2 linked regions of the Algoriphagus machipongonensis genome follow. The protein of the gene in region 1 interacts with the protein of each later gene in a pairwise test. Links are inferred from orthologs where the notes say so. Each region holds a gene or a part of one and is shown on either strand. Other genes may lie near its edges. The genes, in order: priA and ALPR1_RS01735.

Region 1 (16,085 bases):
CCAATTTACAGATGTGGTTCCTTCTGATCCTTTTGAGACTGACATCCCCTTTGTAACCTCAGCTGAATTTGCAGCTCAACTATTGACTGAGGCATCAGGAAAAAAAGTGAGAGTTATACAAAATGAAGCTTACTTTCAAGAAGATCCTATCAAACTTCAAACTACTCCTGCTGATAGCATCTATGCCCAAATGATGAAGATTTCAGACAACTTTTTGGCGGAGCAATTAATGCTCTTGGTTTCAGATCAGCTGAGCAATCAATTAAGCACTTCAGATGCCATTGCTTACTCGAAAGAAAACTTGTTGAAAGACTTGCCGGACGAACCTATCTGGGTAGATGGCTCAGGACTTTCAGCTAAAAACATGTTCACTCCAAGGTCCATTATTGCCTTGCTTGGGAAGATACGAGCTGAAGTACCTTTGGAAAAAATTAAAGCCTATTTCCCCGCAGGAGGAGAATCCGGCACCATCCGGAATTGGTATAAAGCTGACGAAGGCCAGCCCGCATACATTTATGCCAAGACTGGAACTCTAAGTATGAGTAATGCACTCAGTGGATTTTTGATTACCAAGAGTGGAAAAATCCTCCACTTTTCATGTATCCTAAACAACTACGCTCTATCTGGATCGGAACTGAAAAGAGAATTAGAAAAAACCCTCTACCTGATCCATGACAAATATTAATTTCAGAAGGAAATACCCCGAAGAATAAATCAACTTAAGCAGCAACCATGAAACGATCCTTTTATTTCAGCTTCATTCTGATATTCCTAACTCAATGGGCTTTTTCCCAAACTTTCACCATGGAAGAAGTGGGGAAGTTTTCCTTTCCCTCCGAATTAACTAGCTCGGCAACGGGGGAAAAGATAGCCTGGGCGATGAATGAGCAAGGTAAAAGGAATGTTTATATGGCAGAAGGTCCTGCTTTCACTGCTAAAAAGCTCACTGATTTCAATGAGGATGATGGGCAAGAAATTAGCAGTCTCCAATTTTCCCCGGATGGAAACTGGCTGGTATTTGTAAGAGGTGGAGATCACGGAGGAGGCAATGCTTCTTCTACCGTCAATGCCCAAAATTTACCTATCCTACCCAACGTAGAGATTTGGAAAATCAACTTAGAAAGCGGGAAAGTTGAAACGATTGTGGAAGCTGATAATCCTTCCATCGGAAAAGACCATCAACTGTTATATGTTAAAGCAGGTCAAGTTTGGACTGTAGATTTAGCCAGCTCAGAGAAGCCTGTTCAACTTTTTGAAATCAAAGGGAATGTCAATGAACTATCCTATTCTCCTAGTGGAGACTTGGCTTTTGTGGTAAATCGGGGCACACATTCCATGATCGGAATTTTTAGAAACAAAAGACTTCCTATCCAATGGGTTAACCCTTCCTTTCATCGCGACTCCAATATTGCTTGGTCGGAAGACGGCCAAAAGATCGCATATATCAGAAGACCAGGAGGTAGAGGAGCTGCCTTCCCAGAATTGGAACCAAGACATAGTCCTTGGGAGATTTGGGTGGCGGATATGAATACAGGCGACAGTGAAAAGTTATGGGAAGCTCCGGAAACATTGGCTGCTTCTTACATCTACCCTTTCTTTGCTTTCTCAGGAAATGATCATATCGCTTATTTATCATACGAAGATGGATGGCAACACCTCTACGCTATCGATATAAATTCCAAAGAAACTAAGCTTTTGACTCCGGGGGATTATATGGTGGAGCAAATTAAGCAAAGCCCAAACGGAGAAAAATTAATATTCTCCGCCAATACAGGTTCGGAGCAAGAGGATTTGGACAGAAGACATATTGGTACCGTGGATATTCTAAGCGGTAAACTGACCTGGGAAACTTCAGGAGAGGGTATTGAAGCCTATCCAGTTTGGGTAGGAAACTCAGGGAAAATGGCCTTCTTCAGCGCCGATGCACAGCGATCTCATTTAGTAGCTATCAAATCAGGAAATGACACAAAGCTATTGGGTGAATCAATAATACCTTCTGACTTCCCGCAAGACCAGCTGGTAACCCCAAAGCAAGTTAAATTCACAGCACCGGACGGGACCACTGTTTATGGGCAACTTTTTGAAAAAGAAGGAGGAAATTCTGAAAAACCAGGAGTAATATTTGTTCATGGCGGACCACAGCGTCAAATGCTCTTAGGCTGGAGTTACATGGATTATTACTCAAACACCTATGCCATCAACCAGTATTTAGCTAACCTTGGATTTGTGGTATTGTCCGTCAACTACCGTTTAGGAATTGGCTATGGATACGAATTCCACAAGCCTTCAGGAGCTTACTATAGAGGGGCCGTGGAATATCAGGACGTCAAAGCTGGAGGAGAATTTTTAGCATCTCTACCTCAGGTTAATGGAAACAAAATAGGCATTTATGGAGGATCTTACGGAGGTTATTTGACCGCATTAGCACTGGCAAGAGATTCCGATTTATTTAAAGTAGGAGTCGACATTCATGGTGTTCATGACCTAGATGGCCGATATAGCCTTTCTGCGAATTATGAACAGCCTTCTGACATTGATAAAGCTCGTCAAGTAGCTTGGGAATCCTCCCCTATTTCGGACCTTTCCACCTGGACATCGCCCGTACTTTTCATTCATGCAGATGATGATAGAAATGTAAATGTTTCTCAAACAGTTGACTTAATCAGAAGATTTGAAGAGTTAGATAAACCCTATAAATCTATAATTATCCCTGGAGACACGCACCATTGGATGAAATGGTCAAATATGGTCAAAGTAGATCAAGCCACTGCTGATTTTCTCAAAAAACACTTAATGGATTAAATGCAGCTTAAAGGAATTCACCACATCGCCATTATTTGCTCGGATTATGAGAAGTCCAAACAGTTCTATACTGAGGAACTTGGATTGGAAGTTATCAAGGAAATTTACAGAGAGGAAAGAAAATCCTACAAGTTGGACTTGGCATTAAATGGAGTCTATGTTTTGGAATTATTCTCCTTTCCCAACCCTCCTAAAAGACCATCAAGACCAGAAGCTGTTGGTTTAAGACATTTGGCTTTTTCTGTAGAAAATCTTGAGGAATGCATCGACTATTTAGCCAGCAAAAAAATTGAATCCGAACCTATTAGGCTGGATAAGGAAACCGGCAAAAGGTTCACATTTATTGCTGATCCCGATGATTTACCGATAGAGTTTTATGAAGAGTGAAGATAAATGTGGGCAAATTGTACTCGAATTAATGAATATTCGATAATAAAAGATGAGGAATTACTTGAAATTCACAGCCAATTTTAAGAGACTTAAAAGAAAAATTGTAGATAAAATAGATTTGAGTTGATTTACTTTTTCTTAAAAACTGCCCTTTTTTCTTAACTTAATAAAGGGCTTTCTGATTTTGAAGGTTTATTAACATTTCGATGGAAACCTAATCCCAGCAAAGTCTGTTTTTACTCTATAAACATTTAATGATTTCATGCTTCGGGAATGGATTCAATTCTCTTTTCTGCGGAGCATGAATTAATACCTTAAAACAAGCAAACATGTTACACATCTTAAATGGTGACTCTCTAGCCGAAAAATTCCCCAACGACATTCATGGAAAAAAGGCAATCTGTAGAGAGGCTTTGGTGGAAGGACCCGTAGCAGCCCAATCCACTGAAGAATTATGGGTAATCCGAGATCAATTTTTCTCTTCCCACTATCCAGAAGTAGCAAAAGGTTCCTACTTTGAAAAATCGGTCCCTGAATTTGAAAGCATGATGACTGCTGCTACCGGCACAAAAATCTATTGTTGGTTCGAATTGGATTTATTTTGTCAGGTAAACCTTTGGTTCGTGATGCACTTGATTGAAAAGCATCAGGGTGACATTTATTTGATACTACCGGAAAAAGCTGACCTAAGATTAGGTTTTGCAGAGCTTAATGAACGGGAACTTGAGGAGCACTACAGAAATGCAAAGCTTTTGACTAAAAATGAAAGAGCAATCTTGAGTAACCTTTGGACTATGTTCCAGAAAAATCACATTGATGAAGCCTTAACACTTGCACATCAAGCATCTCATGAACTTCCATTTTTACCAGCCGCTGTTCAGGCTTGGAAAGATTCCATTCCTCATGGAGATTACCCAGGTAAGCCGAAAGCTACACTGCTTCAAATCATTCAAGAATTAGGTTCTGATGATTTTCTTAAAGTTTTCCGAGAGTTTAAAAATAGAGTTCCTATATACGGCTACGGAGACATGCAGGTAAAACATCTTCTGGATGACATAAAAAAAAGAGCTGTTTAACAGCTCTTTTTTCATTTACAAATCCGACAACAGTGCCTCAGACTTATTGATAACAGCCCTGTACTTCTTATAAACAAACCGTGTAAAGAAGAACATGAAAATCAAGCCTACAGGAACGTAAATAAACCAGTAGATTGGCTTGTTGATTATTTCTCCCCTTCCTTGTAATTCTGTAATAGGAGAAAGAATAATCATGAACAAAAACACTCCCAAAACCATCCCAAACTTTTGAACCATCCAGAACCTTTTTTTATTGGTTCTGAATTTTTCCAGCAACTCTGCTGGGACATCTGAAGCAATATCGATGGCTCTCATCCCCTTAATAGTCCATAAGCTAGCTGTAGGTAGTAAAATCAAGATTATGATGGATATTATTGCAAAAACCTGGTTATACCAAAGTTCAAACTTTGAAAAACTAATCATGAAATACCCTGCATAGGCATAACAAATCACAGATCCTATTATCTCAGGTATTCTAATCCCCTGCATCTTATTTCTAAATTTTTGCCCTGTAATCTCCATAAGTAACTCCTTTTGGATTTTATCTTGCTTTTCTACCTTTTCACTTAAGTCTCCCCATAGTGATTTCATTTCTTCTAGTTCCATGTTGTAATTGGTTTTGGACTTGCTGCTGCCTTTAACTTTTGTTTAATTCTGGACATTCTGGTACCCACATTACTCGTGGATATCCCTGTAATCTGAGCGATCTCCTCATAACTTTTATCCTCCAAAAAGAGAAACATGATCCCTCGGTCCAACAAGTTGAGTTTTCTGATTTGAGAATAAAGCCATTGAATCTGTTCCTCTTTCACCGCATCAATTGGTTCCGAATAATTGATTAGACTTTGATCTAATCTGACCATCAGCGGCTTTCGTTTAGATTTATTGATATGAGTGATAGCCGTATTCATACTAAGTCTATACAACCAGGTACTGGGTTTTGATGCTTTTTTAAATCCATCAAAGGATTTCCAGGTTTGGTAAACTATTTCTTGGTATAAATCATTTTGCTCCTCCTTATCTTTAGAATAAACCATGGTGACTTTATAAATCAGCCCCTGATTTTCTTGGATAAGATTTACAAATTCCTCCTCCTTGTTCATTTTATTGAGTTTACCTATTAGTCTCTAAATCAAAGAAAAAATCACATGTTCAGGTATTTTTTTTTCAATTCCACGATTTTACCTGGTTTTAATAAGTTCGAATTGAACCTTTCTTCTCCCTTATTTTTCTCTTCTAAGATACCAAATGTGTATTTTCGGGAATGCAATGGTTCACAAAGTTCGACATCCCAAAACAGGAAAGCCCTTTTAAGATCGAGGATAAATTTTTCAGCATTGGCTCCTGTTTTGCCGAAAGCATGGGGCAGAGGATGAAGGATTCTAAATTTGACATCCTCATAAATCCTTTCGGAACTATCTTCCACCCCTTGGCGATTAGCCAATTGCTTCAAGCCAGCCTGGAAAAAACCAATGTTCCCGAAGATCTTTACTTGGAGCGGGATGACATGCACTTTCATTATTGGGCGCATTCCAAAATCATGGGGAAATCAAAAGTAGAGGTGAGAGGAAAGCTTCTTGGGGAACTTGCTTTATGCAGAGAATATCTTATAAAAAGTAATGTGCTAATTCTTACCCTAGGCACTGCATGGGTTTATGAATTAAAATCAACTTCTGATTTGGTGGCCAATTGCCATAAAAAACAAGGAAACCTTTTTCAAAAACGCCTCACTCCTCTTGAGGAAATGAAGAAATCTTTGGTCAATACGCTTCAGCTATTAAAAAAAGAGAACCCACAGATTCATGTGGTTTTGACGGTAAGCCCTGTGAGACATATCAAGGATGGAATTTCTGAAAATCAATTAAGCAAAAGCCTTCTTCGTGTTCTCTGTGATGAACTTTCCAGAGAATTTGAAAATGTAGGCTATTTCCCAGCTTATGAGATTATGGTCGACGAACTCCGCGATTATCGTTTTTATAAGCCCGACATGATCCACCCTACCCAACAAGCGGAAGAATACATTTGGGGAAAATGGATACAGACCCATTTTTCTCAAGAGACGATCCAATTACTAAATGAAATCAAGCAGTTAAAATTGGACCTTGCCCATCGGCCTCTAAGCCCAGCTAGCAATTCACATCAGAAGTTTTTGAATAGCTTAAAACAAAAACTGGAACGAATGAGCCCCAGAATTGATTTCACCAAAGAGTTGGAAGAAGTCAACTCCCAACTATCTGAATTTAAAAATCCATCATGAGCCAAGCTTCCAATAAATTAATAGAAAGCCAAAGTCCCTACCTACTCCAACATGCACATAACCCCGTAGATTGGTATCCCTGGGGAGAAGAGGCTTTGAACAAAGCCAAAATAGAAAACAAACCCATTTTGGTTTCCATTGGCTATTCTGCCTGTCATTGGTGTCATGTTATGGAAAGAGAAAGCTTTGAAGACAAGCTCACAGCCGACTTGATGAATGAAAGTTTTGTATGCATCAAGATTGACCGAGAGGAAAGACCTGATATAGATAATATATACATGGATGCAGTTCAAGCCATGGGACTTCAAGGTGGATGGCCACTCAACGTATTTCTGATGCCAAACCAAAAACCTTTTTATGGAGGAACCTATTTCCCTAATCAACAGTGGAAAAACTTACTGGCAAACATTGCTGACGCTTTTGCTAATCATGAGGACAAACTCGCAGAAAGTGCGGAAGGTTTTGGGAGAAGTATTGCCAGAAATGAGACTGAAAAATATGGAATTCGATCAGGGAAAATCGAATTAGATCCTGATGAGCTTGCAGAAGCAGTTCTTCAGCTGAGTTCTCAAATTGACTCCGAATGGGGCGGCATGAACCGAATCCCCAAATTCCCTATGCCAGCTATCTGGAACTTCATTTTAGACTACGCCCTGTTAAGCAAAAGTCAAAATCTAGAAGACAAGGTCCTTTTCACCTTAAAGAAAATGGGCATGGGCGGAATTTACGATCAGCTCAAAGGAGGCTTTGCCAGATATTCAGTGGATGGTGAATGGTTTGCTCCCCATTTTGAAAAAATGCTCTATGATAATGGGCAGCTTTTAGAATTATATGCAAAAGCCTATCAAACAAGCCATGATGATTTCTTCTTGGAGAAAATCCAAGAAACCTACACTTGGCTCCTGGACGAAATGCTTCAGGAAGAAGGTGGCTTTCATGCTGCGCAAGACGCAGATAGCGAAGGCGTAGAAGGCAAATTCTATACCTGGACCTATGAAGAACTTTCCTCTATTATTCCAGAAGAAATGCCATGGTTTGCTGAGCTTTATAACCTTAAACCCCAAGGCAATTGGGAAGATGGTATCAACATCCTTTTTCAAACAAAAAGCTATTCTGAAGTTGCCGCAGCACATAATCTTAGTGAAGAGGTATTGAATCAAAAACTAAAGGAAGTAAAAGCAACTTTACTTTCCATTAGGAATCAACGCATCTATCCAGGCAAAGATGACAAAGTGCTTTGTGGCTGGAATGCATTGATGATTTCAGGTTTGGTTCAGGCCTATTTTGCCACCTCAGATCAGAAGTTTTTAGATTTAGCTCTGAGCAATCGTGATTTTATTTCCAAGAAAGTAACCGTAGATCGTCGTCTTTATAGATCCTATAAAAATGGAGTTGCCTATACGCCAGCCTTCTTGGAGGATTATGCTGCTTTGATCAAAGCTGATATCATGCTTTTTGAAGCTACCTCAGAAGCATCACATCTTAAGTCTGCAGAAAGACTTACCAAGATAGTGCTAGATGAATTCTATGATGAGAATGATGGCTTTTTCTTTTTCAACAACCCAAGTTCAGAAAAATTAATAGCAAACAAAAAAGAGCTTTTTGACAACGTCATTCCCTCCTCAAACTCGCTGATGGCAAGAAATCTTCACCAACTTTCTATTCTCACTTACAAAGATGAATATGCAGAGATTTCAAGGAAAATGCTGGGAGGTATGAAAAACTTAATTCTGAAAGACCCTGGGTTTCTTTGCAACTGGGCCAGTTTATATTTAGAGAATTTAATTCCTACAGCTGAGATTGCAATTGTTGGAAAAGGAGCCAAAGACCTGGCCAACGAGTTCCATCAAAAGTATTTTCCAAATTTGATTTTAGCGCACTCCGAAAAAATGACAGATACTGTCCCTTTGCTCACAGGAAAAACACCCGATCCACAAGGAAATGCTTTAATTTATGTTTGTTTTGATCATACCTGCCAGAGACCGGTAAACACATTTGAAGAAGCTATTTCTCAACTTCCTTATTTAGCCTAAAAATTGGAAAGTCTATTCGAACATCAAGAGTTATTTCCGGAGGAGGAAAACGCATTTGCAGACATTATTCTGCCAGTGCCTATCCCTCGCATGTTTACTTACCGAATTCCATCAAGCCTCTCGGAACAAATAAAAATCGGTTCTCGGGTGATTGTTCAATTTGGTAAGAAGAAAGTACTCACAGGGATCATTGGCAAAGTTCATAGCAAAGCTCCTCAAGCCTATGATGCCAAGCCGCTATTAGATGTTTTAGACGATACACCCAGCGTAAACCCATTGCAAATTAGATTTTGGGTGTGGATGGCAGAATACTACTGTTGTCATATTGGGGAAGTCATGTTGGCTGCATTACCTTCTGGACTACGCCTAAGTAGTGAAAGCAAAGTTCAGCTCAACCCAAATTTCAATCCTGAAGAAAGCCCCTACCCTTTGGATGAAAGGGAAATAAAAATCTTAGATGCTTTTGAAAATAGCTCTGAACTCAGCTACGAGGATTGTGAAAAGATTCTTGGCATTAAAACCATTCACCCCATCCTCAAAAGCTTAGTAACAAAAGAAGCCATTTTGATTTTTGAGAGGGTTCAGGATAAATACAGCCCCAAAGTAGAGACCCGAATCAGAATTCATCCTAATATCGCCAAAGACAAGAAAGCGCTTGAAGCTGTATTCGAAAATATTTCAGGAAAAGCCAAACAGGAGTCCATTTTACTCAAATACCTTCGAGATGTTCCTGTTTTCAATAATCCTCAGTTAAATGAAAAAGGTTTAGACAAAGCCTCCCTGCTTGAGGAAGGAGACTCAGAAAGTTCGCTAAAAACTTTAATCAAAAACGGAGTCTTTGAGTCTTACAAACAAGTCGTCAATAGAATTGATGAAACCGCAGTTACTGCTGGTAAAATCGTTCTTTCCGAAAAACAAGGAATTGCACTTTCTGAAATTAAAAACCACTTCAATAGCTTTCAAGCGACTTTGCTGCACGGGATTACAGGCAGTGGAAAGACCGAGATTTATATTCAGCTGATCAAGGAAGTATTGGATTCTGGCTCACAAGTATTGATGCTATTGCCTGAAATTGCGCTGACCACACAAATTGTATCAAGACTGAAACAAGTTTTTGGTGGGCAAATGGGAGTGTATCATTCCAAGTATTCGGACAATGAACGTGTGGAAGTTTGGAATGGAGTGATATCCGGAAGATTCCCATTTGTTGTAGGGGTGAGGTCTTCCATTTTCCTTCCTTTTGATAGCCTTGGTTTAATCATTGTAGATGAGGAACATGAGTCCAGCTACAAGCAATTTGATCCGGCACCTAGATTTCATGCTCGGGATGCTGCGGTGATGCTTTCCTATTTTCATCAGGCAAAAACACTTTTGGGTTCAGCGACTCCTTCTTTTGAATCTTACCATAATGCCACTGAGGGAGGAAAATATGGTTTGGTCGAACTTCCAGAACGCTATGGGAAGGCAAACCTTCCAGAATTCCATCTTGCAGACTTGGCCGGAGATAAGCGTAAAAATCTCCTAAAAGTGGACACAACCCGACTGATGAGGGAACGAATCCAAGAGGCTTTAGACCGCCAAGAACAAGTCTTGATTTTTCAAAATAGAAGAGGCTACTCCCCCTACATTCAATGTGAGGATTGTGGCTGGACCGGTCAATGCATTCAATGCGATGTCAGCTTAACTTACCATCAGTTTTCGGAAGAGCTTCGCTGTCATTACTGTGGATATAAGGAGAAAGTTCCTCCTGCCTGCCCTGCCTGCGGAAGCTCACAGTTAGCGACAATGGGGATGGGCACAGAAAGAATAGAAGAATCTTTAAGCTTACTTTTCCCTGAGGCAAGAATTGGAAGAATGGATTTGGATACCACCAGGAATAAATATGGCTATCAAAAGTTGCTTGATGAATTTGGTGCGGGACACTTGGATATCTTAGTAGGCACGCAAATGATCACCAAAGGATTAGACTTTGGAAATGTGACCGTCGTAGGAATTTGGGATGGGGACAGAATTTTAAATTTCCCGGACTTTAGATCTGGAGAAAGAGCCTATCAACAAATTACCCAGGTGGCTGGGCGAGCAGGAAGAAGAGAAACAAAAGGGAATGTTATTGTACAAACGAGAAGGCCAGATGAAGCTATTTATCAGCAAGTCATCAAAGGCGATTATTTTGAATTTTACAGACAAGAACTCCATGAACGCAAGAAATTCTACTATCCTCCTTTCGTCAAATTAATCAAAATCACTACTCGAAATAGCGATTACAAAACTGCTGAAAAAGCAGCCATGGCTTTGCACCAATACATGGCTGGCATAGCGGTAAAAAAGATAGTTTTGGGACCTGAAAAAGCGATGATTGGGAGAATTAAAAACCAATATCAATTTGAAAGTATCATCAAATTGGATCGCTCGGGAAGTTCCCAATCGGAATTCAAGCAAAAACTAGGAGAAATCATTATCCAACTCAATGGCAAGCCAGAGTTTAGATCCGTACGTTTTGTAGTTGACGTGGACCCAAACTAAGCTTAAAAGCCTGATGAATTAGGTACTTTCTCACTCTCTTTTTTGATAAATCCCAAAACATCATCATACCCTTTGCTCCCTGTATAGAGAAATTGTGTAATCATAGGTATATGCTTTTTGTGAGGATAGAATTCATAAGAAATTTCAAACTCTTGCTCTTCGGCTTCCTCTAAAAAACGATCTATACTGGTGGAGATACTGGGGTAAGTCCTCTCCCCTTCCAAAATCAGTAAAGGGATTGATTGCCTTTCTAAATAATTAATGGGAGAATAGGCTTCCCAAAAGTCTGGATCTTCCGAAAAAGCTTTCATGTACTTTTTGCCTTCCTCAGGAAAATCACTCAGGTACCAATGCATATCCAATCCTGCAGGGTCAATCAACACCGCTCCTTTAATTGGGTTTTCTTCTCCTAGTGCTTCAAAATGTTTATTATTTGTGGCCAATACAGCTGCCAGATGCGCACCTGCAGAATGACCTGAAATGAAAATCTCATCTGGATCTCCCCCGTATTTACTGATATTATTTTTTGTCCAAAGAGCTGCCTGAGCAGCAACTTTCACCATATCATCCACTTGATAATCAGGAGAAAGTGGATAATCTGCAATGACGGTTACCACATCTCTTCTAGCCATCCGGCTTCCCAGAAAGTTATAAATCTCTTTCTTCCCACTCTTCCAACTTCCTCCATACAAGAAGATCATGACGGGTAGATTTTCTGATTTTTTTGGGTAAAATACGTTCAACTCTTTGCTAGGAATTGAATCGGTATTATCTGTCTGAGTAAATATTAGATTCTTATCCCGGTGAATTCCTTTGAAAGCACAAGAATTTATGGTCGCAAACACCAAAAGAAAAATTAGAAACCTTGGAAAAAATTGGGTCATAGGATGAATGGGTGATACAATTGAATTAAAACTAAAATAACTGATTCACTTCAATTACGAATAAAAAATTAATGCAGATCAAGAAAACTGGACTTATCCCATAAATGTCCTTATTTTCAATGAATCAAATCCATTTTCACTCAAAGATTACCCATGAAAAAGAATCCCTTTGAGTTCCAGTTTTTCCACACAATAATATTTGCTTCGACTATTTTAGGAGCCTTTGCATGTAGTGGTTCGGATGCAGATAAAATAAGCCCGGAAATAAAATCAATTACCGAATCCGTTTATGCTTCAGGTAATATCAAAGCAGTGAATCAATACGACGCTTTCACCAATGCCAGCGGACCTATTCAGGAGATTTTTGTAGAAGAGGGCGATTCTGTCAGCATTGGCACACCGCTCTTGGCTGTCTATAATGAACGGGAAAAGCTTAGTAGAGAAAGTGCGGAAATCAACAAAGCCTATGCAGATCTTCAGGCAAACCAATCCAAGCTTCGTGATCTACAACTCGCTATTGATATGAATAAAAGCAAAATGCAAAACGACTCATTGCTTTTTGTTCGCCAAAAAGCACTTCATGATCAAAACATAGGGACGGATGTAGAATTTGAGCAAAAAAAGCTGAATTGGGAGAATTCAAAAACAGCCTATGAATCAGCTTTGATTCGGTATCAAGATCTCAAAAGAGAGATTGAATTTAATTCCAATAATGCATCAAAGAACTTGGCTATTAGCAAGGTATTGGAAAGTGATTATGTTCTAAAAAGCAAAATCAATGGAAAAGTCTATGCAATTCTGAAGGAGAAAGGTGAAATGGTAACTCCCCAAGTGGCTTTGGCAGTATTAGGAAGCGCAGATGATTACTTATTGGAGCTTCAAGTAGACGAATATGACATCTCAAAAATTAAACTGGGGCAAGTAGTCATGGTATCCATGGATAGTTACAAGGAACAAACTTTTGAAGCAGTGGTCCAAAAAATCTATCCGATCATGGATACTCAAACTAAAAGTTTTAAGGTAGAGGCAAAATTCACCAAAGCTCCTCCGCAGCTTTACCCCAACCTAAGTTTAGAGGCGAATATTATCACAGAAGTCAGGATTAAGGCGAAAGTCATCCCAAGAAACTACCTACTCTTCGACTCTTTGGTCATCAATGAAAATGAGGATACGATCCCTGTTAAAGTTGGGATTAAAAACTATCAATTCGCCCAAATTTTAGAAGGGATAGACGAGTCTACGGTTTTGATCAAGCCAAGTAGATGAAGTGGAGCTTGATCATAGAGATTTCGCAGGCTTTAATGACTGCTCGCCTGAAGCAAACTTTGGTAGCTGCAATTGGTGTCACTTTTAGCATTACCATGTTTGTCACCTTGTTGGGATTCATGAATGGCCTAAATGAAATGCTCGATGGATTAGTCCTGAACCGAACGCCCCACATAAGATTCTACAATGAGATAAAGCCAAATCCTGAGCAACCGGTAGATTTAAGTGATGAATTTTCCAATTCACTAAATTTCATTCGATCCATCCGTCCGAGTACCAGCAGATTATCCATACACAACAGTGCTTCCATCATACAAACCCTGAAAGCTGACCCAAGGGTCATTGGATTAAGTCCCAAAATTGCTTCGCAAGTGTTTTTTAATGTTGGGACGATAGATATCACTGGCATTGTCAATGGAATAGATGTGGACAAGGAAACAGATCTATTTGCATTTAATGATTATGTAACCACTGGCAATTACGAAGACTTAAAACAAACCAACAGTATTATTCTAGGTAAAGGTGCTGCAGACAGAATGCTTGCGGATATTGGAGATGTGATTCAGGCTACATCAGCACAAGGAAACAAGATCCAATTGAAAGTTGTAGGCTATTATCAATCCGGACTAGGCGAATTTGACAATGCCAATAGCTTTGCCTCTATCTCAACAGTGCAAAAAATGCTTGGAGAGCCTGCCTCTTACGTCACAGATATTCAGGTTAAACTAACGGATTTAGACCTAGCTCCAGAAATGGCTAAAGAATATGCCGAGATTTTCGAAATAGATGCTGATGACATTCAAACAGTCAATGCACAGTTTGAAACGGGTACTTATATCCGAACATTGATTAGCTATGCGGTAGGCATTACACTACTTGTGGTTTCTGGCTTTGGGATTTATAATATCCTAAACATGATGATTTATGAAAAACTGGATACCATTGCCATCTTAAAGGCCATAGGATTCAATGCTCCGGACGTAAAAAGAATTTTTATTACGATCGCTTTGGCAATAGGAATTATCGGAGGAGGTGTAGGTTTGATTTTGGGGTATTTTGCCTGTTTGGGGATAGAAAGAATCCCTTTTGAAACAGAAGCATTACCGACTATAAAGACCTTTCCGGTAGATTTTAACCCCAAATATTATTTAATAGGTGGAATATTTAGTGTAGTCACGACCTATTTTGCAGGCTATTTTCCTGCAAGAAAAGCCAGTTCAGTAGATCCAGTTGATATAATTAGAGGGAAATGAAACAGGAGGTTAAATCTGTTTTGGAAGCCCAAAACATCGATAAGTTTTTTTACAATCCGGTAAAGACTCAGGTTTTGAAAAAAGTGACTTTTCAGATCAACCGGGGAGAGTTTGTTTCTGTGGTAGGAAAATCTGGTTGCGGTAAATCCACCCTACTTTATATCCTATCCACGATGGACACAGACTATTCTGGGGAACTCAGGCTGGATCAGGAGATGATCAGCGGTAAGTCCCATAACCACCTTGCGAAAATCAGAAATGAAAAGATCGGTTTTGTTTTTCAATTCCATTACCTGTTGAATGAATTCTCCGTTTTGGAAAACATCATGATTCCGGGATTAAAACTTGGGAAGTATTCCCGTGAGGAGTTGGAACACCGGGCGCTGGAAAAGCTAAAAATTTTTGAAATGGGAGATCATGCCTTAAAAAAAGCATATCAACTCTCTGGAGGGCAGAAGCAGAGAGTAGCTATTGCCAGGGCATTGATCAATGATCCTTTATTGATCATGGGGGATGAACCAACAGGAAATCTGGACAAAAAGAATTCAGATATCGTTTTTAATAAGTTCAAAGAGCTGGCTCAGGAATTTGACCAGACCATGCTGATCGTGACACACGACCCTGAATTCGCTGACGGCACTGACCGGATTATTGAAATGGAGGATGGAAGAGTGATCAGTGGGCAGTGAGCGGTCGGCAGCTTGCCTACCGAAGGTAGGTCGCAATTGGCAGTGAACAGTAGGCAGTAGGCAGTCGTAGTGAGCAGTAGGCAGTAGGCAGCCCTGGCATTTCTACCGTCATTGCGAGGAGGAGGAACGACGACGTGGCAATCTTGTGTATTAGACCGTCTTTGCAAGGGAGGAACAACCGAAGCAATCTCGTGAATTAGACCGTCATTGTGAGGAGGTAGTAAAAAGTAATTTTGTATAATTTAACTGGATTGCCACGCTCCGCAAGCTGCGCTCGCAATGACGGTAATAACAGAATCCTACTCTTACAAAAAGATATATATGGAAACGTCATTGCGAGGGAGGAACGACTGAAGCAATCTCGTAATTATTGTAGCATCACATAGTTTTACCGAAATTCTATAAAAATTTTATTTTTCTAAATTCAAATGATGCAAAAAGGAGGAGCAGTTTATATTTTGACAAATACTCGAAATACTGTGCTTTATACAGGTGTAACCAATGATCTTTTCAGGAGAGTTTCTGAACACAGAGATGGTCTAAACCCACATGCTTTTACTTCTAAATACAACTTGAATAGGCTAGTGTATTATGAACGTTTTCATTCCATTGAAGAGGCAATAAATCGAGAAAAACAAATCAAAGGCAAAAGCCGAAAAAAGAAAGAGGAATTGATCAATTCCATTAATCCAAAATGGAAAGATTTGTGGGATGAAATAAAAGAGTGGTAAAGGTTATTGACAAAAAACACCTCAGATTCAATCCTCTAGACTGCCACTTTCCGAAAGCGCCTCTTGCAGTGACGACAAAAACAGAAACCTGCTCTTACTAAAAGACATATTCTGAAACGTCATTGCCAGGGAGGAACGACCCTAGCAATCCTGTCTTATTCAACTGGATTGCCACGCTCCG
Region 2 (15,817 bases), 1.3 Mb from region 1 along the record:
CGAAGAGTCTACGGCGAACAAGTGGAAAACTTGGCTTCTTCCGGAGAATACCACTGGTTTACTCCTAATTTCATCAAGTATGCAGGGCCTCTTACACCCATGGATTTACCTGTGGATGCTCATGAAATGGTCGCACTTTGTGCGCCTCGACCTGTATTTATTTCCGGGGGAGATCCGGATGTTGAAGGTCACTGGATTGATGCGGTAGGCATGTTTAAAACTGCAGTCGCTGCAACCCCTGTGTATGAATTTTTAGGCAAAAAGGGAATCAATACCGACCAATATCCTGGAACAAATGTAGGTTTACTTGATGGAGATTTAGTTTTCAGACAGCACGACGGAGGTCATACCGAAGATCCCAATTGGGGATATTTCATTGAATTTGCAAAGCGGTACTTAGAGGATTAAATTCGATCTCTTATTCTTTCCCAGCATGATGAAACACCTCTCAATCCTTCTATTTCTTGCATTTAGCCTTCAGGCCTATTCCCAAAACAAAAGACCGAACATCATCTTGATCAATATTGATGACATGGGATGGAGAGATGTGGGTTTTATGGGCAGTGATTTCTTTGAAACCCCCGTAATCGATCGACTTTCTAAAATGGGGATGGTTTTTTCCCAAGGATATGCATCTGCTGCTAATTGTGCCCCAAGTAGAGCATCCATGTTGACCGGAAAGTGGAGCAACAGACACGGAATTTATACGGTTGGAACTTCAGAAAGAGGAAAATCGAAAGATCGAAAAATTATCCCTACGCAAAACACCACTGACCTGAGTAAAGACTTTACCATTTTGCCACAGGTATTAAATAGCAACGGCTATAAAACGATCGCAGCCGGAAAATGGCATGTTTCTAACTCCCCATTAGAGTTTGGGTTTGATGTGAATATCGGAGGAGGGCATAATGGACACCCTTCCAGCTATTATCCTCCTTATGGAAATGTGGATATCGAGACAGAACCTGATCAGTATTTGACGGATGCGATTATGGAAAAAACCATTCTTGAGCTCCAAAAGACAGATTCTCCTTTCTTTCTATATTATTCTCCCTATGCAGTTCATACACCTATTCAACCCGTCAAATCTTTGCTAGCTAAGTATGAAGGAAAATCTTCCAAACTTGGCCAAAAGAATGCAGAGTATGCTACCATGGTCGAAAATTTAGACCGAAACATAGGCCTGCTTTTTCAAACCTTAGAAGTTATCGATCAATTAGAGAATACCTTGATCATTTTTGTTTCTGACAATGGTGGACTGAATGGAATCACAAGCCAAAAGCCCTTGCGGGCTGGAAAAGGAAGTTATTATGAAGGAGGAATCAGAGTTCCTTTCTTTTTCATCTGGAAAAATCATATCCCTTCTGGAAAAACAAATGATACCCCCATCACGAATCTTGACATTTTCCCTACCATACTTGAAGCTGCAGAAATCAAAGATAAATATTCCTTGGATGGGGAAAGTCTGATTCCACTGTTGACTCAGAATAAGGAACTTCCGGATAGGACTTTGTTTTGGCACTTCCCAATCTATCTAGAATCTTACCGATATGGTCAAAATGAAACTAGAGATTCTCTTTTCAGAACGAGACCAGGAACCGCCATGAGGTCAGGAAAATGGAAACTCATTTATTATTTTGAAGATGAAGACTTCGAACTTTTTGATTTGGAAGAGGATATCTCTGAGCAGAATGACCTTTCAAAAAAACTACCTGAAAAGAGAGAGGAATTATTTCAATTGATGAAAAATTGGTGGGCTGAAACTCAAGCTCCAATACCCAGCAAACCTAATCCTGATTATCAACCCTCCTAAGTAATTTCAATCTACATTGAAACTTAAATAAGGCTATATTTATCCTTCTTAATCTTTCGATCCAACGATTATTTACAGCCTATGTGCAACTTCAAAAAAACTCTACTGACCATCATTATGGGGTCATTTACCATGATCACGGTAGCACAAGACTTCCTTCCTGAAACTTTACCATGGAATGGCAAAAGCAAAAGCCTGATTGCAAGTCCCACTGATCCTTGGGTAACCCCAGGAGAACTTACTGGATTAACAGAGTCACCTAGTTATGAGGAAACGATGGCCTGGCTGGAAAAGCTGGATGAAAACTCCCCCTATATCACAATGATTCCTATTGGATTGAGTGAGCAGGGAAGAGCCATCCAGATGCTGATCGTATCCAAAAACCAAGAATTTACTGCTGATGAGATCGCTAGATCAAAGAAGCCCCTGATATTGTTTCAAGCAGGAATTCATGCTGGGGAAATTGATGGTAAAGATGCCGGAATGATGCTATTGAGAGATATAAATCAGGGAGAAAAATTAGAACTCTTAGACGAAGCCAACCTGCTTTTTATCCCAATTCTCAATGTGGATGGACATGAACGAAAAAGTGAATATGGACGTGTCAACCAGCGTGGCCCAAAAATTATGGGCTGGAGGACAAATGCTGTGAACCTTAATTTAAACAGGGATTATACCAAGCTGGAGACGGCTGGAATCAAAGCAGTGGCAAAGGTCATCAACGATTATGACCCAGATTTATACATTGATATCCATGTAACTGACGGAGCAGATTATCAATATGATGTCACTTATGGTTTTGTGGAAACAGGAGGATATTCTCCCGAAATTTCATCTTGGCTATCAACCCAATTTAAACCAGAAGTGGATCAAGCCTTAAAAGACCATGGTCACATTCCTGGCCCACTGCTTTTTGCTGCTAATGGTCAGGATTTTTCTGAGGGAAATGTTGCCTTTTCTTTCAGCCCTCGTTTCTCGCATACCTACGGAGATATCCGACACTTACCCGCTATTTTGATTGAAAACCATTCCTTAAAACCTTTCGAGCAAAGAGTTTTGGGCACTTATGTATTTTTAGAGCAAGCTATTAAGTCAGTTGGAGATCATTTTGAGTCGCTTCAAAATGCCGTTGAATCGGACAGTGATCAATCTATGGAATCAGTGGTTGTAAAATATGGTTTCCGGGAAACCCCTGCAGATTCTATGGAATTTCTGGGTATTAAATCAGAGAAAATCACCTCTGCACTTACAGGAAATGAATATGTTTCTTGGCAGGCAGAACCTATTACCCAGCAAGTACCCAGTATATTGATGGACCGTCCAGTTTCCTCCGTGCCTGTTCCGAAGGCTTATTGGATACCATCAGAATGGAAAGAGGTTATCCAAAAAATGAAAGAACATGGCATTCAAATGGAGGTTTTGGAGGAAGCAAAAGAATTGAACTTAGAGTATTCTACAGTGACTGATTATAGAATGGTGAGTCAACCCTACGAGGGTAAAATGCGCTTCCAGTCTTTTGATCTTGCGAAAAAATATAGAAAACTTACCCTGCAGCCTGGATCGGTTAGAGTAAAAACGGACCAGCCCCTTGGAGAACTTGCAGTAATCTTGTTGGAACCAGAATCGGTTGATAGTTTCTTCCAATGGGGGTATTTCAATACGATTTTGTCCCAAACGGAATACATGGAAACCTATGTGATGGAACCGATGATTCAAAGCATGCTAGATCAGGATCCGGCGCTAAAAACGAGATTTGAGGAAGAGTTGGCAAAAGATGAAGCATTTGCCAAATCACCTCGCAGAATCTACCGATGGTTTTATGAACAAACTCCTTACATAGATCAAAACTGGAAAGTTATTCCGGTTGGTCGAGAGTGGTAAGATCCATTTTTAATCAAGGGAAAAGCCATACCTGAAAAAACTCAGGTATGGCTTTTTACATTTCAGTCACCCCTAGTGACAGTTCAGTCAGTTTCAATTTTTTGAGCTTGGTAAAGCCTCCATATTCGTTTCAAACAATGATGCGATATGAAAAGCCAACTTTATTTAACTGCCTTATTTTTCTTTATCCACTTAGGGGTTTTTTCTCAAACACTTATTTCCGGAAAAGTTCTCGATGAGAAAAACCTTCCTTTACCCGGTGTCAACGTCTTTATTAAAGGAAGCTATGATGGAGCCACTTCAGATCAAGAGGGATATTTTGAATTCGAAACTGAAGAAGCTGGAGATAAAACTCTTGTCTATCAATTTTTGGGATTCAAATCTCAAGAGCTACCTATTAAATGTGAATCTGATCCTATCCAAACTGAAAATGTCTCCCTGACAGAACTGATTACAGAGATGAATGCAGTCACCATCTCTGCCGGAGCAATGCAGGCCTCAGATGCTTCCAAAGCAGTGGTTCTTAAACCTCTTGACATTGTCACCACACCTAGTGCCATGGGCGATATCATTGGAGCCTTTCAAACCTTACCTGGAACAAGTACTGTAGGAAACGATGGTAGACTATTTGTCAGAGGGGGAGATGCTAGCGAAGTAGGCATTTATATCGATGGATTGAGAGTAGGAAATGCCTATGGTTCCACTGCCGGAAATGTACCCACGAGAACGCGTTTCAACCCTAACCTTTTTAAAGGAACATTCTTCTCCACAGGAGGATATTCTGCAGAATATGGTCAAGCTCTTTCTTCTGCATTGGCACTCAACACCAAAGACATCTCTCCCAGAAGTCAAGGAGACTTAAGTGTTTTATCTCTAGGAGGTGGTTATTCGCATACTCTCTCTTCCGATAAACAAAGTATTACGATGAGTGCTAATTTCTTTGACCTTGACCCTTATCAGGATCTTGTTAAGCAAAACATCGATTGGGAAAGAGGTCCACATAGCTGGGACTTGGAAGTGTCAACACAGAAAAAATTGGCAAAAGGTGGTTTGCTAAAAGTCATGGCAAGAACTGAATCTGGGGGAATGGAGCTTTGGCAAAAACAGCCTGGAAAAGAAGGGCGAGGAGTCTTTATAGATTTAAAAAACAAATACACATTTGCTCAGACCAATTGGAAAAAAGCCTACGATAACGGTTGGACGCTATTTTCAGGAATCGCCTATTCCAGCAATCAAGATGATACTTTTTATGATTCAGTCAACTTTCAAACATCCAGTAAACTTATCCACGCAAAGTTCACAGGAATCAAAGATTTCAATGATCGTATCTCTGCCAATTCTGGAATCGAATATTTCCAAAATGATTACAGCGAAGGCATCAGCGAGGCCAACATGGAAAGAGACTATGTTGACAACCAGATCTATGCATTTTCCGAATGGGACTTTTACTTAAGTAAAAAACTGGTTTTCAGAGGTGGTTTTAGAGCGGGAAGTAGCTCTCTAAATCAGGAGTATTGGGTAGACCCAAGAGCTTCATTCGCCTATCAGGTTTCAGAAAATGCTCAAATTTCTTTAGCTGGAGGTACATTTTCCCAAGCTCCCACAGAAAACTTGAGAGTACTCAATCAAAAACTAGAAAATGTAGAGTCCAAGCACTTGATTTTAAACTACCTCTACGGAAATAATGGTCGAACTATTAGAGCTGAGGCCTTCTATAAGTCCTATGAAGGCTTAGTAACCTTTGAAGGCCAACCGATGAACCCTATTAATCCTATCAATGAGGGAAATGGGTTTGCCAAAGGATTTGATGTGTTTTACAGAGACAGTAGATCTATCAAAAACACGGACTTTTGGGTTACCTACAGCTTTGTAGATAGCGAGCGTCAATTTGACCAATACAGCACTCAGGTTCAGCCGGCATTTGCTCCCAAGCACAATTTCTCCGTAGTGGCCAAGCATATGTTCCAAAATTTAAAATCTCAATTGGGAATGAGCTACTCCATGAATGATGGCTATGCCTATACAGACCCAAATCAACCAGGAGAAATGAATTCTAAAACCAAGGCTTTCGAGAACCTAAGTCTTAGCTGGAGCTACCTCCCAAAACCAAATCTGATTATTCACTTCGCAGTGAGCAATGTCTTGGGACGGGAAAATGTATTCGGGTATCAATATTCACAAACCCCAAATCCATCAGGAGTTTTTGAATCTCTTCCTTCTGGACAAGCTGCCCCAAGATTCATCCTTTTGGGCGTTTTCTTGACCCTTTCTAAAGACAAAACAGCAAATAATTTAAACAACCTTTAAAAACTAAAATCATGAAAAAAACTATCCTAACTCTCGCAGTAATCTTTATGTGGATAAACTTAGTATCTGCAAATGATCCGGCCTACGAAAAAGCAATGAACAAGCAAATTCAGGCTATGGAAACCATCCAAACTATAGATGAGTCTCAAAGAATTTACAACACATTTTTAAGAATCTCTGAAGCTCATCCTGAAGAATGGCTACCTCTTTATTATGCGGGATTGCTTCAGATTGAATCCGCTTTCCGATTTGATGTGGAAAAAGACCAAGCTTTTGACCAGGCATTGAAATACATCGAAAAAGCGAAGAATATTTCTCCCGAAAACTCGGAACTTACTGCACTGGAAGGCTATGCTTTGATGGGTAAAATAAGTCTGGACCCTGCTTCCCGAGGCCAAGAACTTAGCCCAAGAGCGATGCAATTATTTGGTAAAGCAATCAATCAGGACAAAGAAAATCCAAGAGCAGTCACTTTGATGGCACAAATGGAATTAGGCATGTCACAGTTTTTTGGTTCAGGACCCGAAAAAGCCTGTGGAATGGCTAGAATGGCATTAGATCTTTATACTAAAGAAGCAGCTAAAATCACGGATTCATACATTTTACCTACTTGGGGTAAAAGAAATGCAGATGAAATTGTAAAACTCTGCCAATAAAAAATCTCCAAAGAACTCAATGGTAGAATAGGTTTTCTATTCCCTATTCTACCATTTTTCCTATATTCAAATCCATGTCAAATATTTTAAAGTCCGGCTTAACATTTAATACCGATAGAGCTTGGTCAAGTTTTAGTATTCTTCGATTTATAGGAGTTCAAATGGTCATTGCGACCATCATACTCATTTTTGTTTGTCCAAGCTGCTGGATGACCTGGGAGGGTATAATAAATCTAATCCCTGATTTTCTGATTTCCTTTACTTTTTCCTCTGTTCTAAGCTTTGGAGGCAATTTCGTTGACTCCTACTTTGATAAAAGAATTTCCTGGATAGATAAGCCAAGAAAAAGGCTATTCCTTACTGTGATCACTTACATGAGTTATTCATTTGTGGCTTCCTATATCCTAATATTACTAATGACACTGATAGGAGGCCAAATTCAACTCGACAATATCCCCTGGCTAGAATTAATATCCTATACTCAAATGCCCATGACTGCTGCTTTAATATTCATGAGCTTATTTACCACTTGGTCATGGCTGGGAGAATGGAGGAAATCTGCCATCGAGACAGAACAACTTAAATCTGAAAAACTAGCTTCCCAATATCAAGGGCTCAAAGATCAACTCAATCCACATTTTCTTTTCAATTCCCTCAATACACTTTCAGGTCTAGTTTATGAAGATGCTGATCGATCTGCAGCTTTCATCCAAAAACTATCTAGGATTTACCGCTATGTTTTAGAGGTACAAAAGGAAGAACTTGTCACTTTGGAACAGGAAATTTCATTTGCAAAGAACTATTTAGAGCTACAAAAAATCAGGTTTGAGGAAAGTCTACAGTTTAAAATTGACCTCTCTAGTCAAACAGGGTTTCTTCCCCCTCTTTCCCTTCAGCTACTGCTTGAAAATGCGATTAAGCACAATATTGTAAGTCAGGAATTTCCCTTATTTATCCACATCTATGAAAAGGAAAATATTCTTTGGGTAAGTAATTCTTTTCAACCCAAATCAGGGCAATCTGAAACTTCCTCAGGAGTAGGTTTAAAAAACATAGAACTTCGCTACCAACTGATATCAGATAAATCACCCGAAATAATTCAAACGAAGAATGAGTTTTTGGTGAGTCTTCCCATTCTTTCTATATCCACATGAGAATTTTAATTATTGAAGACGAGAAACCAGCAGCAAATTTGCTAATCAAGCGAATCTTACCGCATTTTCCTGATGCCGAGATTTTTGGGAATTTAGATAGCATAACTGCTAGCATTAATTGGCTAGAAAGTCATCCAAAGCCAGATCTAATCTTTTGTGACATACAGTTATCGGATGGAGACAGCTTTGAGATTTTTAAAAATGTTACTATCTCCACACCTATTATTTTTACAACCGCTTTTGATCAATATGCTATTCAGGCATTTCAAGTCAATGCAATTGATTACTTATTGAAGCCGATAGATCCAGAGGACCTAGCCAGGGCTGTAGAAAAATTCAAAGCCAACCAAATTCAATCTACGCTAGAATTGAGTATGCTGAAGGACTTGCTTACTCCCAAAAAAACTAGCTATAAGACGAGATTTCTGGTCAAGTTTGGAGATAAAATCCAAAGCATCCCAGTAGAGCAATCTTCCTATTTTCTAAGTGAGGAAAGAGTAACTTTTCTCGTCACAAAGGAAGGGAAAAAGTATGTATTAGAGTATACTTTGGAGCAAACAGAATCTCTTGTCGATCCATTTAAGTTCTTCCGACTCAACCGAAAATACCTTATTTCAAATGAGGCAATTGATTCCATACATTCTTATTCCAATAGCAGATTAAAAGTGAAATTGAAGAAATGCGATGATTCTGATATTTTAGTAAGTAGAGATAAGGTAGCAGACTTTAAAAAATGGTTAGATCAATAGATTTTAGAAATCATTTAAATTAGTAGTACTTTTTTATCATGGAAGAAAAAAAAGATTATATCAGAAAACAGGAAGAATTATCCTGGCTGGAAAACCTTCAGCGAAACAGTTGGGAGCCTGAGGTCATCATTTCAGGTATTACGCTTGCCTTTCTATTTGCTTTCCCTTCCCAGCTTTTTGAATTTGCAGCCTACCTGATTCAAGATCTGGGAACAGGCTTTTTACCAGCCATTTTAATCTTGATTTACTCTTCTACCATTATTTCTGTATTCAAAATTTTCTTTGTGGTGCATTTAATCCTAAGGTTTGTTTGGGCAGGTTTGTTGGGGTTAAGCTATGCATTTCCCGAAGGTGTAATTGAAAAAAACCTATTTAAGATTGGGCAAGGTTATCAATATCAAAAACCAGATGAAATGGTTTTGAAGCTGGAACGCATTTGCAGTATGACCTTTGCATTTCCAGTGTCACTCGTGATTACATTCCTAATTGTAACCATCTATTTGGGGATATTGATTTCTATTTATATCTGGTTTGATCTACCTTTTCTATTTATTTATGTAATCTTTTTGATGACCTTTATGGGCTTTGCTTTTTTTATGATTTCCTCAAGGAGAACCCGATTCAAAAAATGGTATTCGAGCACCATCATCAGTTCAATTTCGTCTATTTACCAAAGTAACCTAGGGAAATGGTTTACCGTTTTTTATGCCTTCTTCATATTTGTTTTGGCCCTTCCTATAATCATGACAGATATAGAAGATTTCGGTATGTTTGACAATGAAAGAAATATTGGAGGCCCTAGTGAGCGGGAATGGCCAGCCAAATACCTACATTTTGAGGATTATCATAATCCCGAAAAAAGATACCCCAGGGCTTTTATAGATCAAGAGATCACAAATGACAATATCATAGAAATAAGCATTGCCAGATACGAAGGAGATCGAAAAGTGATGGAAGGTATTAAGAGAAATTTTTCTGAAAAATTAGACTCCTTAAAATGGAAAACACTTTCTGAAACTGCACATTTACACCGTATCTATGTGAACGATTCACTGATACCTGTGAGCAAATGGTCCAAGGTGAGGTTCCCCAATACCAAGCAAAAAATCTATCAAGCGGTGCTTGATTTAAAAGAACTAGCTCCTGGTCCTCATACAATTCGGGTAGAAAAACTGATGTTGAGTTATGATTTTTTTAGTAATGAACCTACGTTTAAAGTATTGGAAAACTGGTCCAGATTTGAATTTATAAAACAATGAAACTTTCTGATTAGGAATCATGATCAGGTCAAAAAAAAAGCGAGACTATTCAGTCTCGCTTTTTACTTTTAGTTCTATTTCCTCTCCAGATTCGTCTTGGAATCTGTATTCCGTCACTGGTAGGGAAGAATCTTTGATCAGTTTAATCCATTTGTAATACTTGAAAAACCACTTTACTCTGCGGCTGATAATGCCGGTAGTAAAGTATGCGTGCAGATAGGGATGCAGCCCGATGTGAATTTGACTCACATTTTGGATAGTAGCAATATGCTCCAGATCTTTCTCTAGCTTGTCGGCCACCAAGATCGAAGCTTGGATTTTGCCGGTTCCATTACAAGCAGGACAGGTTTCTTTCGTAACAATATTAACTTCCGGCCTTACTCTTTGGCGGGTGATCTGCATGAGTCCAAATTTACTCAGCGGCAAAACAGTATGCTTGGATCTGTCCATCTTCAACTCCTCTTTCATTGCTTCATAGATGACCTTTTTATTCTCGGCCTTTCTCATGTCTATAAAGTCAACGACAATGATGCCTCCCATATCTCGGAGGCGGAGCTGTCTGGCAATTTCTTTCGCAGCGACCAGATTGGTTTTTAATGCTGTTGATTCCTGGTCACTTTCCTGATTGGATTTGTTTCCACTATTCACATCAATGACATGAAGTGCTTCGGTGTGTTCGATGATCACATACCCTCCTTGTGGAAGGCTGACCGTCTGACCAAACAGGCTTTTGATCTGCTTTTCTATTCCAAAATTTTCAAATAGCTTGGCTTTACCATTGTAAAGCCTGACAATTTTTTCTTTCTCAGGCGCTATGGACCTGATGTAGGATCTGATCTGATCGTAAGTTGATTCTTCTTCTACGGTGATTGCATCGAAGGATTCATTGAGGAGGTCTCTCACTAGTGAGGAAGCCATACTCATCTCTCCTATTACCTTATCGCGGCTTTTGGCTTTAAGCAATTTCTGCATTCCTTCTTCCCAATTGTTGAGAAGATTACGAAGGTCTTTGTCAAGTTCAGTAACTGACTGTCCTTCGGCCACGGTGCGAATAATCACACCAAAATTGGCAGGTTTGATAGAATTGATTAGCCTTAAAAGTCTTTTTCTCTCGTCGCTGCTTCTGATCTTTTTAGAGACATTTACTGAATCTGAAAAGGGAACAAGGACAAGGTATCGACCGGGTAGAGAGAGCTCACAGGATAGTCGGGGTCCTTTCGTGGAGATGGGTTCTTTGACGACCTGAACCAACACTTGATTATTTTTAGACAGGATAGAGGAAATCTTCCCAATCTTGTCTATTTCAGGTACGTTTTCAAAACCCTTCAAATTATAACTGCTATAGTTGTTGTTGCGTACCATTTTGGTAAACTTCATCAGGCTGTTGAAATTCGGGCCCAGGTCCTGATAATGAAGAAAGGCATCTTTCTCATATCCGACGTCAATGAAGGCTGCATTCAGCCCATTGACGATCTTGCGGACCGTTCCCAAATAAATATCGCCAACCTTGAATTGGTTATCCATTCCTTCGGAATGCAATTCAACCAAGCTTTTATCTTGAAGGAGTGCAATACGACTACCACTTTGAGCAGAATCAATTAATAATTCCGTACTCAAAATCGCGTCTAATAAATATGTAAATGAACGTTGTTATAAAACGGGTATAAGAAGAAGTTTATTACTTCTTCTTATGTCTGTTTTTTCTAAGTCTCTTCTTACGCTTGTGCGTAGCGATCTTATGTCTTTTTCTTTTCTTACCGCAAGGCATAGTTTTTAGAATTTAAGTGATATAAATTATTTATAGCTTGTCTAAGTAGCCCTGAACACTGTTGAGGATCATTTCATCCTCTGTCATCTCCAAAACTGACTCAAACTGAGCTTTTGCTTTACTTTTTTGATTGGCTTCAAAATAACTTACCCCAAGATAAAACTGACCTTGAAGATTCTGAGGGTGATATTTAATCAAATCCTCAAATCGCTCCGCCGCTCGCTTATACTGACCTGATTGTATCGCCAATATACCCATATTGAATATAGCATCTTCGTTTTGAGGATCCTGTTCTAGAATTTCTCGCAACATCGTAATGCCCTGCATTGGGTTAGAGGATGATACATAAGTCATAGCGACCTTCGTTTTCAAATCCAATCGAGTGGGATCGTTTTCCAACACTCTGTTTAAATACTTCTGGGTTTGTTCGGCAGTGTAGGCTACTTTGTTCGCATCCAGTGCAAACGTAAAAGCCTCGTAATAAGATTCACCAGCTTTTTCAGCGAGTGCTAAATCCTTGCTTTCGTCCGCCGCCAGCGCAAAATAATATCCTGCACTGTCAAATTTACCCAATTCTTGATAGATTCCACCTAAGGAATCCAACACAGCTGTTTTTGAATTTTCAGCACCTTCCTGATTCAACTGACCTCTCAACTTGGATACAGCTCCTTGTTGATCGGGAGTTAATTCAGCCTCATGCATGGCGACAGCATCGCTGTCGGCGGTTCCAACAGAAGCGTTTTCCTGAGAAATCGCATCTACTTCCCCTTCATTATCCACAACTACACTTGGCAATGCATATAAGCCAGCGATAGCGAGGATTCCCACACCGATGAGAATGAGCTGAGTTTTTTTCATTTCAAATTATCTTCTCAGAGATTAGTCCTGAGGAGCCAATTCTTTAATTTTTTTGCTATTCTTGATCTTCTCAACAAACACTTTAGAAGGCTTGAAAGCCGGAATGTAGTGCTCGTCAATCACGATCGCTGTGTTTTTGGAAATGTTTCGGGCGATTTTCTTAGCTCTTTTCTTATTGATAAAGCTACCAAAACCTCTCACGTAGATGTTTTCTCCCTCAGACATTGAGTCCTTCACTACTTTGAAGAACGCTTCTACGGTTTGTGTAACATCATCCTTCTGGATACCTGTTTTGTCTGAAATCTTAGTGATTACTTCTGCTTTTGTCACAGTAATTTTAATTTAGAAATTATGAAATAAGCTTAACAACCTATTAACCAAGTGTTTTTGGGACTGCAAATGTACGAGAACCTACGCAATTAAAAAACAAATTGGGAAAAATTAGCTTGGTTTGCATGATAGATTTATTCAACGAATGATATATAAAGACTCTGACCTTCAGGCATTTTCACATCAAATCCTGCAATGGTACCATAAAAATCCAAGAGAATTACCATGGCGTGGAACCCAAAATCCTTATAAAATTTGGCTCTCTGAAATCATCCTTCAGCAGACTCGTGTTGCCCAAGGGTTACCATACTATGAAAAATTTCTATCTCACTACCCAACAGTAAAAGACTTGGCAACGGCACCTCAGGAAGAAGTCTTGAGATTATGGCAAGGACTGGGGTATTATAGCCGAGCGCGCAACCTACACGCTTGTGCTCAGCATATTCATTTTGACCTGGGAGGAAAGTTTCCAAACAACTACAAGGACCTCCTATTATTAAAAGGTGTAGGAAGCTACACCGCCTCTGCCATCGCCAGCTTTGCATTCGATGAGCCAAAAGCAGTGGTCGATGGAAATGTCTTCCGTGTTATGGCTCGTTATTTTGGAATTGACACGGATATTGCCAGCTCCAAAGCCAAAGGAGAGTTTGAGCAATTGGGAAATAAAATAATCCCTCAAAAAGATCCTGGTGAGTACAATCAAGCGATGATGGATTTTGGTTCGAGACAATGTACCCCCCAAAACCCGGACTGCCCATCTTGCCTTCTGCAAAGTTCCTGCTTTGCCTACAAACACCAAATGGTGAAAGAACTTCCGGTGAAAATCAAAAAAATAAAGATTCGGGAAAGGAACCTCCATTATTATATAGTGAAATGTGGAGAAGATTGGGTTTGGAAGAAAAGAAAATCTGGAGATATCTGGGAAGGCCTTTTTGATTTCCCTGTTTCGGAGTCAGAAGAAAAAGAAGTCCTAAAAACTTGGGAATCGATGGAAGCCCAAGAAATAAAACAATACCCAAAAAAATACCGACATATTCTGTCTCATCAGAAATTAAACGCTACTTTTTCTGAAATTGAAGTTCCGGTAAAAAACTACCAAAAACTTGCTGAATGGTGTCAAAATGAAGGTTTTACTCTAGTAAAAGAGGATCAAATTGATTATTTGGCAAAGCCGAAGTTGATCGTCAATTTTTTGACTGATCAAGGGATTTAAGTAACTTCAACTTTGATTTTTTAAATCGACAATTATTAAAAAATTATGGCAGGAGTAAACAAAGTGATTCTTCTTGGAAATCTCGGAGCAGATCCAGAAGTAAAATACCTAGAAGGAGAGAAAGTTGTGGCAAATTTGCGATTGGCTACTACCGAATCATATAAAGACAGAAGTGGAAACAGGGTAGATCAAACCGAATGGCATGATCTTGAAATGTGGGATGGTCAAGCAAAAATAGCTGAACAATATTTGAGAAAAGGATCTCAGATTTATGTAGAAGGCAAGATCAAATCCGATACTTGGCAAGATGAAAATGGCCAAAACAGAAAAAGAATGCGGATTCGTGTCAATAGCTTCACCATGCTCGGTGGCAAACCTGAAGGAAACAATCCTTCACCTGCACCTATGAACAACCCGCAATCCAAACCAGCGCCAGCGCCATCCAATACTGGTAATAAGCCATTGGATGAAGGTGAGGACGATCTACCATTTTAAATACAATCCCCTGAGAGCATTTTTCAGGGGATTTTTTTTACTTTTGTAGCAAACATTCTGGACAATCCATGGACGACCCCTATCCGAGTTATCATTTACTAGCTCAGATCAGTGACGTAAGCATAAGTTATCTGATTTTCAATAGTCTACTTTTTATTCTCCTACTAGTCGGTTCTGCCCTAGTTTCTGGTTCAGAAGTTGCATTTTTTTCCCTGTCAAATGAGGACTTGGGAAACCTTCAGGAAGATCAATCCGATAAAGCCAAGCAGGTAATCCAATTGATTGAGGCTCCAAAAAATCTACTGAGTACCATTCTCATTTTAAATAACCTGATCAACATCGGGATTGTGACCTTGACCACTTTCGTGTCTTGGTCGATCTTCGGTATGAATGCTACAGGAATTGTCATCATTTTGATCCAAACCATCGGTATTACTTTCGCCATTGTCTTCTTTGGTGAGATCGTACCCAAAGTTTATGCTTCCAAAGCAAGTTTGCAATTCAGTATGATAATGGCTCCCAGTATCAGCTTTTTTGGAGCTGTCCTAAAACCCATTTCCCTTTTTCTGATGGCGATGAGCAATTTGATTGAAAAGAATATCCAAAAAAGAGGTTATTCCCTTTCTGTCAACGAGCTAAACCATGCCTTGGAGATTACCACTGAAGACACCCCTGAAGAAGAAAGAGACATCCTTAAAGGAATTGTAAACTTCGGTACTCTCACTGTAAAGCAGGTCATGCGAAGCCGTATGGACATTACAGCAGTTGATGAGGATATGGATTTTCATGAGTTGATGGACAAAATCAACAAGAGTGGCTTTTCGAGGATCCCCGTATTTCAGGAAACCATTGATAACATCTCTGGAATTTTATACATCAAAGATCTTCTACCTTTTATTGAGCGGGACGAGGATTTCAACTGGAATGACTTAATCAGAAAGAGTTATTTCGTGCCTGAAAACAAAAAAGTAGATACGCTTCTGAAGGACTTTCAGCTTAAGCGAGTACACATGGCTATTGTCGTTGATGAGTATGGTGGAACCTCCGGACTGGTCACTTTAGAGGATTTGATTGAGGAAATCATTGGAGAGATCAATGATGAATTTGATGATACGGATGATGTGTTCTTCCAGGAAATAGACACTAACACTTTTATTTTTGAAGGGAAAGTATCCCTGAATGACTTTTGTAAAAAACTGGAGTTAGACGCACAGATGTTTGATGAAGTCAAAGGGGAGAATGAATCACTTGGTGGATTGCTTCTCGAGTTGAATTCCAAGCTTCCAAAGAATGGGACAAAAATTCATTTTGAGGAGTTTGAATTTACCATTTTG

Evidence for each region.
Region 2: the proteins of priA (region 1) and ALPR1_RS01735 interact in binary tests that used the Escherichia coli proteins (3 or more experiments, as listed by UniProt). The link is inferred for Algoriphagus machipongonensis from one-to-one orthologs.

Annotation. Positions count from the first base shown.
Region 1 is NZ_CM001023.1:1,723,717-1,739,801, reverse strand. What follows is about bases 8,255-11,321. They hold priA (replication restart helicase PriA), read left to right. Parts: upstream 8,255-8,561; coding sequence 8,562-11,081; downstream 11,082-11,321. Other genes in these bases: ALPR1_RS07495 (alpha/beta hydrolase), read right to left, coding at 11,084-11,321; ALPR1_RS07505 (thioredoxin domain-containing protein), read left to right, coding at 8,255-8,558. Outside these bases: ALPR1_RS07540 (D-alanyl-D-alanine carboxypeptidase/D-alanyl-D-alanine-endopeptidase), read left to right, coding at 1-685; ALPR1_RS07535 (S9 family peptidase), read left to right, coding at 733-2,802; gloA2 (SMU1112c/YaeR family gloxylase I-like metalloprotein), read left to right, coding at 2,803-3,189; ALPR1_RS07525 (hypothetical protein), read left to right, coding at 3,522-4,268; ALPR1_RS07520 (hypothetical protein), read right to left, coding at 4,284-4,874; ALPR1_RS07515 (sigma-70 family RNA polymerase sigma factor), read right to left, coding at 4,865-5,371; ALPR1_RS07510 (GSCFA domain-containing protein), read left to right, coding at 5,533-6,525; more of ALPR1_RS07505, read left to right, coding at 6,522-8,254; more of ALPR1_RS07495, read right to left, coding at 11,322-11,965; ALPR1_RS07490 (efflux RND transporter periplasmic adaptor subunit), read left to right, coding at 12,119-13,231; ALPR1_RS07485 (ABC transporter permease), read left to right, coding at 13,228-14,484; ALPR1_RS07480 (ABC transporter ATP-binding protein), read left to right, coding at 14,481-15,173; ALPR1_RS07475 (GIY-YIG nuclease family protein), read left to right, coding at 15,602-15,904.
Region 2 is NZ_CM001023.1:385,133-400,949, reverse strand. The notes cover bases 12,960-15,758. They hold ALPR1_RS01735 (single-stranded DNA-binding protein), read left to right. Parts: upstream 12,960-14,033; coding sequence 14,034-14,483; downstream 14,484-15,758. Other genes in these bases: gldE (gliding motility-associated protein GldE), read left to right, coding at 14,552-15,758; mutY (A/G-specific adenine glycosylase), read left to right, coding at 12,960-13,988. Also shown: ALPR1_RS01795 (alpha/beta hydrolase family protein), read left to right, coding at 1-408; ALPR1_RS01790 (sulfatase), read left to right, coding at 434-1,813; ALPR1_RS01785 (M14 family zinc carboxypeptidase), read left to right, coding at 1,895-3,694; ALPR1_RS01780 (TonB-dependent receptor), read left to right, coding at 3,842-6,001; ALPR1_RS01775 (tetratricopeptide repeat protein), read left to right, coding at 6,013-6,657; ALPR1_RS01770 (sensor histidine kinase), read left to right, coding at 6,732-7,811; ALPR1_RS01765 (LytR/AlgR family response regulator transcription factor), read left to right, coding at 7,808-8,560; ALPR1_RS01760 (hypothetical protein), read left to right, coding at 8,599-9,819; ALPR1_RS01755 (Rne/Rng family ribonuclease), read right to left, coding at 9,865-11,436; ALPR1_RS01750 (tetratricopeptide repeat protein), read right to left, coding at 11,618-12,445; ALPR1_RS01745 (HU family DNA-binding protein), read right to left, coding at 12,467-12,775; more of mutY, read left to right, coding at 12,921-12,959; more of gldE, read left to right, coding at 15,759-15,817. UniProt on the Escherichia coli protein: Plays an important role in DNA replication, recombination and repair. Binds to ssDNA and to an array of partner proteins to recruit them to their sites of action during DNA metabolism. Acts as a sliding platform that migrates on DNA via reptation.